DNA from 3 places in the Holdemania sp. genome. Region 1 is predicted to be linked to each of the others. Evidence: predicted binding sites of a transcription regulator. Region 1 holds the regulator's gene; each other region holds the start of a gene.
What was found. The regulator Rex, encoded in region 1, represses fermentation and respiration genes when NADH is low (regulators of the CRP and FNR family bind a similar motif). The targets are predictions, from matches to a motif close to GTGAANNNNTTCAC.
Positions count from the first base shown of each region.

Region 2: a site for Rex is predicted at 1,959-1,972, ahead of adhE (bifunctional acetaldehyde-CoA/alcohol dehydrogenase). Genes of this name have one in related genera too.
Region 3: a site for Rex is predicted at 1,400-1,413, ahead of AC5OW4_RS02615 (flavocytochrome c). Genes of this name have one in related genera too.

Region 1 covers NZ_CFQZWI010000145.1:76-3,276, forward strand. The annotation lists gene asnS (asparagine--tRNA ligase) at 67-1,449, opposite strand; gene AC5OW4_RS14275 (redox-sensing transcriptional repressor Rex) at 1,711-2,331, opposite strand; gene tsaD (tRNA (adenosine(37)-N6)-threonylcarbamoyltransferase complex transferase subunit TsaD) at 2,386-3,201, opposite strand, start outside.
Region 2 covers NZ_CFQZWI010000002.1:89,674-92,874, forward strand. The annotation lists gene adhE (bifunctional acetaldehyde-CoA/alcohol dehydrogenase) at 1-1,940, opposite strand, end outside; gene AC5OW4_RS00895 (peptidoglycan-binding domain-containing protein) at 2,177-3,201, shown strand, end outside.
Region 3 covers NZ_CFQZWI010000007.1:50,829-54,029, forward strand. The annotation lists gene AC5OW4_RS02600 (AT hook domain-containing protein) at 1-214, shown strand, start outside; gene AC5OW4_RS02605 (hypothetical protein) at 465-728, shown strand; gene AC5OW4_RS02610 (GNAT family N-acetyltransferase) at 880-1,290, shown strand; gene AC5OW4_RS02615 (flavocytochrome c) at 1,476-3,041, shown strand.

The DNA of each region.
Region 1 (3,201 bases):
TTCATTTGTCAGTTCATCTTCAGTAAAATTAAATTGAATTGCTGAGTTGATTGAAGGAAAACTCAATCAGAACAATAAGTTCTTCGGGGTACGGGCAAACGGGATCACATCGCGGATATTCTGCATTCCGGTAACATACATGATGAATCGTTCAAAGCCCAGACCAAAGCCCGCATGCTGGCAGCCACCATAGCGGCGCAGATCCAGATACCACTGCAGTCCGTCTTCATGAACACCCATTTCCTTCATTCGGCTCTGCAGCACTTCCAGCCGTTCTTCACGCTGAGAACCGCCGACCAGTTCACCGACTGCCGGCACCAGTAAATCGCAGGCTGCCACAGTTTTCCCGTCATCGTTCATCCGCATATAGAACGCTTTGATATCCTTCGGATAATCGATCAGGAAGACCGGACCTTTTACAACTTCTTCGCACAGATAGCGCTCATGCTCCGTGTTGAGATCCATTCCCCAGGAAACCGGGTTTTCAAACTTTTTCCTGGCTTTCAACAGATGATCGATCGCTTCGGTGTATGGCATCCGGACGAATTCGCTGTTCAGCACATGATTCAGCCGTTCCAATAACGTGTTGTCAATAAACTGGTTGAAGAATTTCATTTCTTCCGGACAGTTGTCCATGACGTACTGAATGCAGTATTTGATCATATCTTCAATCAGATCCATATCATCTTCCAGATCTGCGAACGCAATTTCCGGTTCGACCATCCAGAATTCAGAAGCATGGGTCGTTGTGTTGGAGTTTTCCGCACGGAAGGTCGGGCCAAAGGTATAAACATCACGGAAAGCCATCGCAAACGCTTCCGCCTGCAGCTGACCGGAAACTGTAAGGTTTGCTTTCTTGCCGAAGAAGTCCTCTTCGTAGTTGCCATCCTCACGGGTAGTGACAGTAAAGACCTCGCCTGCGCCTTCTGCGTCGTTGCCGGTGATGATCGGTGCGTTGACATAAACAAAACCCTGATCCTGGAAAAATTCATGGATCGCCATCGCCAGGACCGAACGGACGCGGAAAACCGCGTTAAAGGTGTTGCTGCGCGGACGCAGATGTCCGATCTCGCGCAGATACTCAAATGAATGCCGTTTCTTCTGCAGCGGATAGGTGTTGTCGCAGGCGCCTTCCAAAATCACTTCTGTGACCTGCAGCTCAAACGGCTGCTTTGCCTGCGGCGTCAGCACGACTTTTCCCGTGACGGTCAGCGCCGTGCCGGTCAGATATTTGGACACGTCCTGAAAGTTGGCCAGATCGGAAGAATAAACCAGCTGGGCGTTGCGGAAATACGTTCCGTCGTTCAGCTCGATAAATCCGATGGAGCCGTTGTTGCGGTTGGTTCTGACCCATCCCTGCAGCTGGGCATACTCGATCTGATCGGTTTCCATGGTGCTGCCGGAACAGGCCATCTCGTAAAGTTCTCTGACGGTCATGAATGTAAGCATACTTTTCTCCTTTTGTTTGTTTATGAATAAAAAAACGTTCCTGATCAAGGAACGTTAAACAACGTGGTGCCATCCTCATTTACCCGGATGATCGCAAAATCATCGGGCCTCAGGGTGCGTTAACGCCGCCGACGGGATCGTCTACTGTCAGTTCTCCGATCCGGCTCCCAGAGTGTTCCGCATTCCCTGACTGAACTCCGGCTTTCACCCTGCCCGGCTCGCTGTGCTTCAGTAATAGGATCGTTCTCTTTTCGCTGCCTTCTACTTTTTCATATTGTTGGTTTCAAAAACCAATTCCTGGATCGTGGATACAACGTCGATCGGCTTGACCAGAACTCCCTTGGGAACCTGGAAATGCTCATGCGAGAAATCAACAATCCCGGTAATGCCGCATTCGATCAAACGATCGGCTGCGTCCTGAACATTCGACGAAACGCACAGGATCGCGATTCGACAACCTTCTGGAATCTTATCCTTCATTTCATCAACGTGGTAAACCGGAATTGGCGTCTTCCCGACAGACTCCGGACGGATGTCAAAGGCACATACAATCTCGCCGACAACATGGTTCCAGCGATTGTAATTCATTAAAGCTTTCCCAAGGTTGCCTGCTCCGACAAGAATAATCTTCTCATCGAATCCCATGCCCAACTGCTCGTTGAATATTTCAATCAGGCGGTCAACGTCATAGCCATAACCTTGCTTCCCCAGCGATCCCAGGAATGAGAAATCCCGGCGGATCGTCGTGGACTCAATAGCCACATATTCCGAAAGCTCCTTGGACATGATCCGGGTTACGCCGGAATTTTTGAGTTTGCGTAAAGCTTTCAGATAGATTGGATAACGCTGCAGTGTAGCCTTAGGGACTGACTTTGTTGGCATACTATCAACCCCTTCTGCATTATTCTAGCACACTTGTTTTAAATTGTGAATGATTTAATGAATTGAACTTGTTTCAATTTCCATCGACGGGTTCGCGGCGATGTCCAACGAGCCGTTTAAACCGTGCGTATACGCCGTCCATCCCGCGGCGCCAATCATCGCGGCATTGTCCGTGCAGCACCATAACGGCGGAATCGTCAGATGAACCTCCGGCGTTTCCTGAATCATCTCCGAGATTTTCTCACGCAGGCGCGAATTGGCCGCCACGCCGCCTGCCAGCACAACCTGCTTCGGTTTAAATTCCCTGACCGCCTGCATCGTCTTTTTCAGCAGCGTGTCCAGCGCCGCTTCCTGGAAAGCGTAGGAAAGGTCTTCCTTGTTCAGCTCCTCACCTTTTTTACTTTCCCGGTCGATCAGCTGCAGGACCGCTGATTTTAGACCGCTGAAGGAGAAATCAAGCGGTTTTTCCGTCTTTGGCTTCGGCAAGGTGTAATGCGGATGTCCCTGTTTCGCCATTTTATCAATGACCGGGCCGCCCGGATATCCGGTTCCCATCACCCGGGAAACCTTGTCGTAAGCCTCGCCGATCGCATCGTCCTGCGTTGTGCCGAGGATTTCAAATGACCATTCATCCTTCATCCAGACCAGCTCGGTATGACCGCCGGACACCACCAGCGCAATCATCGGGAACCGCAGTTCGTCGACGAAGCGGTTGGCATAGATGTGCCCGATGATGTGATGCAGCGGGATCAGTGGTTTATCGTAATACCAGGCCAGGGTTTTCGCAGCCTGGACGCCGACGTGCAGCGAGCCGACCAGACCGGGTCCCTGCGTTACCGCGATCGCCAAAATATCATCCATTGTTACTTC
Region 2 (3,201 bases), on a different contig from region 1:
ATCGTCAGGGCTGGGTCGACGATCGCGACGGTCGGCGTCAGGGAGTAATCGGTCAGCGGGTATTTCTTGTTTTCCTCTTTATCGGTAATGACGGCGAACGGCGTTACTTCTGAGCCGGTGCCGGAAGTCGTCGGGATGCAGACCAGCTTGGACTTTTTGCCCAGTTCCGGATAGCGGAAGGCCCGCTTGCGGATGTCCATGAACTTCTGCTTCAGATCGTCAAAGTTAACGTCCGGCTGTTCGTAGAATAACCACATGCCCTTCGCCGCGTCCATCGAGGAACCGCCGCCGATCGCGATGATCGTATCCGGCCGGAACGCCTGCATCAGGCTCAGGCCCTTCTTGACGGTCTGGATGGACGGATCCGGTTCGACGTCGCAGAACAGCTGAACCTGAACCTTGTTGCGGCGCTGTTCCAGCTGATCGGTAACGCGGGTGACATAGCCCAGATCGACCATCGAGCGGTCGGTAACGATGAAGACCCGCTCCACATCCCGCATGCTGTGGAGATATTCGATGGAATCTCTTTCAAAATAGATCTTGGACGGCACTTTAAACCACTGCATATTGTTTCTCCTTTTTCCGATCTTCTTGATATTCAGCAGATTGACGGCGCTGACGTTATCCGATACGGAGTTGTGGCCGTAAGAGCCGCAGCCCAGGGTCAGGGATGGGATAAAGGAGTTGTAGACGTTGCCGATGCCGCCGAAGGTGCTCGGTGAATTCCAGATGATCCGGCAGGCTTTGATCCGTTCGCCGAAGCGCTTGGCCAAATCCGCGTTGGCAGTGTGGATGGCGGCGCTGTGGCCGATGCCGTTGAACATGACCATCGCTTCCGCCTTATCGAACCCATCGTCGACCGATTCTGCTTTCAGCATGGCCAGCACCGGCGATAATTTCTCGCGGGTCAGCGGTTCGTTCGGTCCGACTTCCTTACATTCGACGATGATGATGCTGGTGCGCGGATTGACGGTGAAGCCGGCCCGCTCGGCGATCCAGGCGGCGGACTTGCCAACGATATCCGGATTCAGCTTGGCTGCGCCGACATTTTTGGTGAAGGCCTTGACGCCGAACATGTACTGCTCGAGCATTTCTTTTTCTTTCTTATTCGCATAGTGAACATTGTAATTTTTGAACTGATCCTTGACGTCGTCGTAGATTTCCTTGTCGACGATGACGGCTTGTTCCGATGCGCAGATCATGCCGTTGTCGAACGCCTTGGACAGCGCGATGTCGTTGACGGCCTGCTTGATATCGGCGGTCGTTTCAATGTAAGCCGGAACGTTGCCCGCGCCGACGCCCAGGGCCGGCTTGCCGCAGCTGTACGCCGCCTTGACCATCGCGTTGCCGCCGGTAGCCAGGATCGTTGCGACGCCCGGATGATTCATCAGCGCTGAGGTTGCTTCCATGCTCGGATGTTCGATCCACTGAATGCAGTTTTTCGGCGCGCCCGCTTTGACCGCCGCTTCATAGACGACCTTGGCGGCCGCAACGGAGCACTGCTGGGCATTCGGATGGAAACCGAAGATGATCGGGTTTCTCGTCTTCAGACAGATCAAACTCTTGAAAATCGCGGTGGACGTCGGATTGGTGACCGGGGTGACGCCGGCGACGACGCCGACTGGTTCGGCGACATAGGTTAATCCCTGAACCTCGTCTTCCTTGATGACGCCGACCGATTTCAGATGCCGCATATGATTGACAACATATTCGCAGGCGAACAGATTCTTGGTGGCCTTGTCTTCAAAGACGCCGCGCTTGGTTTCCTCAATCGCCAGTTTGGCTAATTCGCCGTGTTTATCCAGGGCTGCGACCGAACATTTGGCGACGATGTAGTCGACCTGATCCTGATCCAGCTTTAAAAAGTCATCCAGGGCTTTCAAGCCGTTTTCAACTAATTGATTGACTTCCGCCTGAGCCGGGCTAAGTGTTTCTTCCATCAGAATATCCTCCTTGTTGTGAATTGTTTCACTTGTCTTTACGGGTGTGATTATAGCATGCCGAAATGGACGATGCAATAGGCTTATGACAACTTTTTCACAAGTAAACGGTTACATTGAAAAAAAGTTTTTCCGGTACCGCTTACATCAAAATTCTTCAGAAATCGACAGAATTCCGACGGCCTGCCCAGCTGAAAAAGCCGCCGCCGCATATCGTAGCAGTGGAGGTGACAGCGATGCAATATGGTACTTTAATCGTAGAAGTAACCGTCGCTCAGCAAGCACTGCCGATCGAAGGCGCGGCGATCTTGGTGACTAACGAAGATCAGACCATCAACCTGCGGTTAAGCAGCGGAGCGAACGGGAAGAGTCCGGTAATTCGAATCGAAGCGCCCGACCGCGAGTTGAGCTTGAATCCCGACAACCAGACAACCCCGTACGCGCAGGTGCATGTAACGGTGTCCAAGGCCGGATTTGCGGACCGGACATTCCGCAACGTTCAGATTTTTGCGCAGGAGGAAGCGCTGCTGCAGGTGGACCTGCTCAATGCCGACGAGGAACTGGCGCCGCAGTTTGAGGAATTCATCGAGATTCCCGAACATGCCCTGACCCGTTCCATGGCCCGTTCCTGCGGCTGCTCGCGCGGGGGCTGCTGCGGCTTTAACGAGAGTGTTGCCGCGGGCGACGCCGAGGAATCAATCGCGCCGTACATTCTGGATTATCCAATTATCCCGAAATATGTAACCGTGCATCTGGGCCGGCCGACATCCAACGCCCAGAATGTGACGGTAACCTTCAAGGACTACATTAAGAATGTAGCGTCCAGCGAAATTTATCCGACCTGGCCGGAACAGAGTCTGCGCGCGAATATCTACTGTCAGATTTCACTGTGCTTGAACCGTGTGTATACCGAATGGTACCGCAGCCGCGGTTATTCGTTCGATATCACCAACAGCACGGCATTCGATCAGTATTTCGTGTATGGCCGGGATATTTTTACCAGCATCAGCAAGATCGTCGACGATATTTTCAACGAATATATCCGCAAGGTAAACACGGTCAATCCGTATTATGCGGAATATTGCGACGGCCGGCAGGTATGGTGCAAAGGCTTAAAGCAATGGGGCACCGTCGATCAGGCGAACAAGGGGCTCAACGCTTTCGAAATCCTGCAATATTATTATGGCGACGATATTGAATTGATTGACACAAGCCGGATCGAAGGGGTTACCGGATCGTTCCCGGGCTTGAATCTGCAGCG
Region 3 (3,201 bases), on a different contig from region 1:
TCGCGGCCGCCGGCAGCCTCTGCCGGTGAAGATCAACGCGATTCTGAAAGACATCAGTGAGGATACGGCCAGCTCCGTTCGATACAGCGTCGCTTTTAACGATTCTTCAGTGTACCGCAAGCAATGGAGCGAGATTCCGAAGGTGGTCAAAAACAAGCTGAATGTCAGCGTCATTCTGGCGGATAAAAGCGGGAATATTCAGGAAGTCAAATAATCGTCAGTTCAGGACTGAGCGAACCTCCTTTATAACAAAACGAAGAAAGATCCGGGATCAGAAAACGGATCTTTTTCTATGGAATCGAGAAAATTCGTGCATATTTCCAGGAAATGGATGAAAAAGTAGACTTTACCTGACGATTGAAATATAATTAGAATTAATGGAAAAACCTCTCATTTTTGACATAATCAGGACTGGTGCATAAAGTCTACTTTTTGAGACAGACAGGGAAAGACAGGTGAATGGCATGGAAGTTTTCGGGATCAACAGCGCGATTGAGCATATTCTGATCTTTTTAAAAAATGAAGTGAACGCCGCGGAGCTGACGGATTTACGAAAACCGGCTTATCAGGAATCGCTGCTTGCGGTGCTGATCGAATGTCCGCTCGGTTTATATCGCCTGGAAACCTGGCAGGAAGTCTTCCGCTGGCTGAACTGGACGTTGGTCTTTTCGGATTATGATGAATTGAAAGCGGCTTTGGAAAGCGCGCAGAGGAAAATGGAAAACTAAGAACTGCGGGCGCGGTTCTTTCTTTTACTTCCTGCGGGAAACCGAAGCGGCAAGCATAAACTGAAACTGGCTGTCCAAACGCCAAAGCAATCCAACCGCCAGCGGTCAAACTGATCGGCGTTGTTGGATTGATAAGAAAAGGAGGCTCGCCATGATCATTCAAAACCTGCGTTCAGGCCGGGAAAACGAAATTCTGAGGCTGTATGAAGCTGTCGGCTGGACGGCCTATTTAAGTCAGCCGGAACGGATAAAACCCGCTTTCGATCACTCGCTCTGCGTGCTTGAACTCTGCGATGAACAAGACCGGCTGATGGGGTTTGTGCGGGCGGTGGGCGATGGTGAAACAATCCTCTATATTCAGGATCTGATCGTCGACCCGTCGATTCAGAATCAGGGATGGGGAACCCTGCTTTTAAAAACCATGTCGGACAGATATCCGCAAGTCCGTCAGAAAATCCTGTTGAGCGACGACGTTGCAGAAACGCTGAGCTTTTATCGTCGGCTGGGCTGGCAGCCGGTAATGGAGCTGCATTGTCAGGCATTGATCAAAATCATTCGTTAGCAGAACGTCGTAAATTCGAAGATTAATAACTCAATAATCCGTTATTAATTTCCTTTCGTTATGAAAGAAAGCTGGAAAACAACAGGTTTTAGTAAATTGTGTATAATTTGTGAAAAATTTCTTGATTCTCCGGCTTAAATTGATTACTATAAAAACGCAAAAGCATTTGCAAAGGAGAGAATGAAATGAAAAAATTAGTTGCTCTTACTCTTGCCAGCTTGATGCTTCTGGCGGGCTGCTCCAGCACGCCGAAGAACGACGGCAATGAGGCAACACCGACTCCGGAAGCGGCAGCGACAGAAGCTGACGTTATCGTCGTAGGCGCCGGCGGAGCGGGCATGACAGCGGCGATTGAAGCTGTAAACGCAGGCAAGTCGGTTATCGTGATCGAAAAGGCAGCGATGACTGGCGGCAACACCACGCGTTCTACCGGCGGCATGAACGCGGCGAATACACCGGAACAGGATAAGAATGATTTCGCGGAAGACGCGGGCGTCGAAAAGATGCTGGCGAGCGCGAAGGAAAACTATCCGGATTTAGCGGAGCTGACAGCCACGGTTGAAAAGCAGTATGAAGAATACAAAGCCAATCCAACAGGTTACTTTGATACTGAAGAGCTGTTTATGCTGGATACGCTGGTCGGCGGCAAGAACCTGAACGATCACGCTTTAGTTGAAGTTCTGGCGAATGAAGCGAAGAACGGCATTGAATGGTTAAAGACAATCGACGCGAACCTGTCGCAGGTCGGCAGCTTCGGCGGCGCGAGCGTCAAGCGGATTCACAAGCCGGTCAACGACGAAGGCAAGACAGTCGCAGTGGGTTCTTACCTGGTTCCGAAGCTGACAAAAGCAGCGGAAGACAAAGGCGTTCAGTTTGTAATGGAAACGGCGGCGACGGAATTAGTCGTTACTGACGGCAAGGTTACCGGCGTCAAGGCGGGCGATACGACGTATACCGGCAAAGCAGTTATTCTGGCGACCGGCGGCTTTGCGGCGAATACGGAAATGGTTCTGAAATACAAGCCAGATTATAAAGGCTTTGTCTGCACGAATGCTCCGGGCATGACGGGCGACGGCATCGTGATGGCAACGGCCATCGGCGCAGATACTGTGGATATGGAACAGATCCAGATCCATCCGACCGTTTCTCAGGAAACCAGCGCGTTGATCACAGAAGGTCTGCGCGGCGACGGTGCGATTCTGGTTAACAGCGAAGGCAAGCGATTCTTTGACGAAGTCGGCACGCGTGATGCGGTATCGGCAGCGGAAGTTGCGCAGCCGGGCGGATTTGCATGGCTGATCGTCGACAACAAGATGGTCGAAGCTTCCAGCGTTATCGCGGGATATATCAAGCAGGGCCTGACGGTGGAAGGCGCCGACGTTGAAGCGTTAGCGGCGGCAATGGGCGTTGACGGCGCGGCGTTAGTTGAAACAATGGACAAGTGGAATGCCTGCGTCGAAGCCGGCAAGGATGAAGAATTCGGCCGGACCAGCTTCGCGAACAAGCTGGACGAAGGTCCTTATTATGCGATCAAAGTGGCTCCGGGCGTTCACCACACGATGGGCGGTCTGAAGATCAACACAAACACGGAAGTTCTGGATGCTTCCGGCAACCCGATTCCGGGTCTGTTCGCAGCGGGCGAAGTCACCGGCGGCGTGCATGGCGCTAACCGTTTAGGCGGCAACGCGGTGGCGGATATCATCGTCTTCGGACGGATCGCCGGCCAGCAGGCGGCGGCTTACGCAAACTAAGCAAGATTAACAATATCGAAGAAAGAGCGGATGTTCAGGCATGAATATCCGTTTTTTTTTATCTGATTTCAGTTTAAAGATTTCAAAATATGGAGAAATTTATCGAGTCAATTCAGAATTAGTTGTGTAAAATGTTGAGTATAAACAACGATTTGATCAT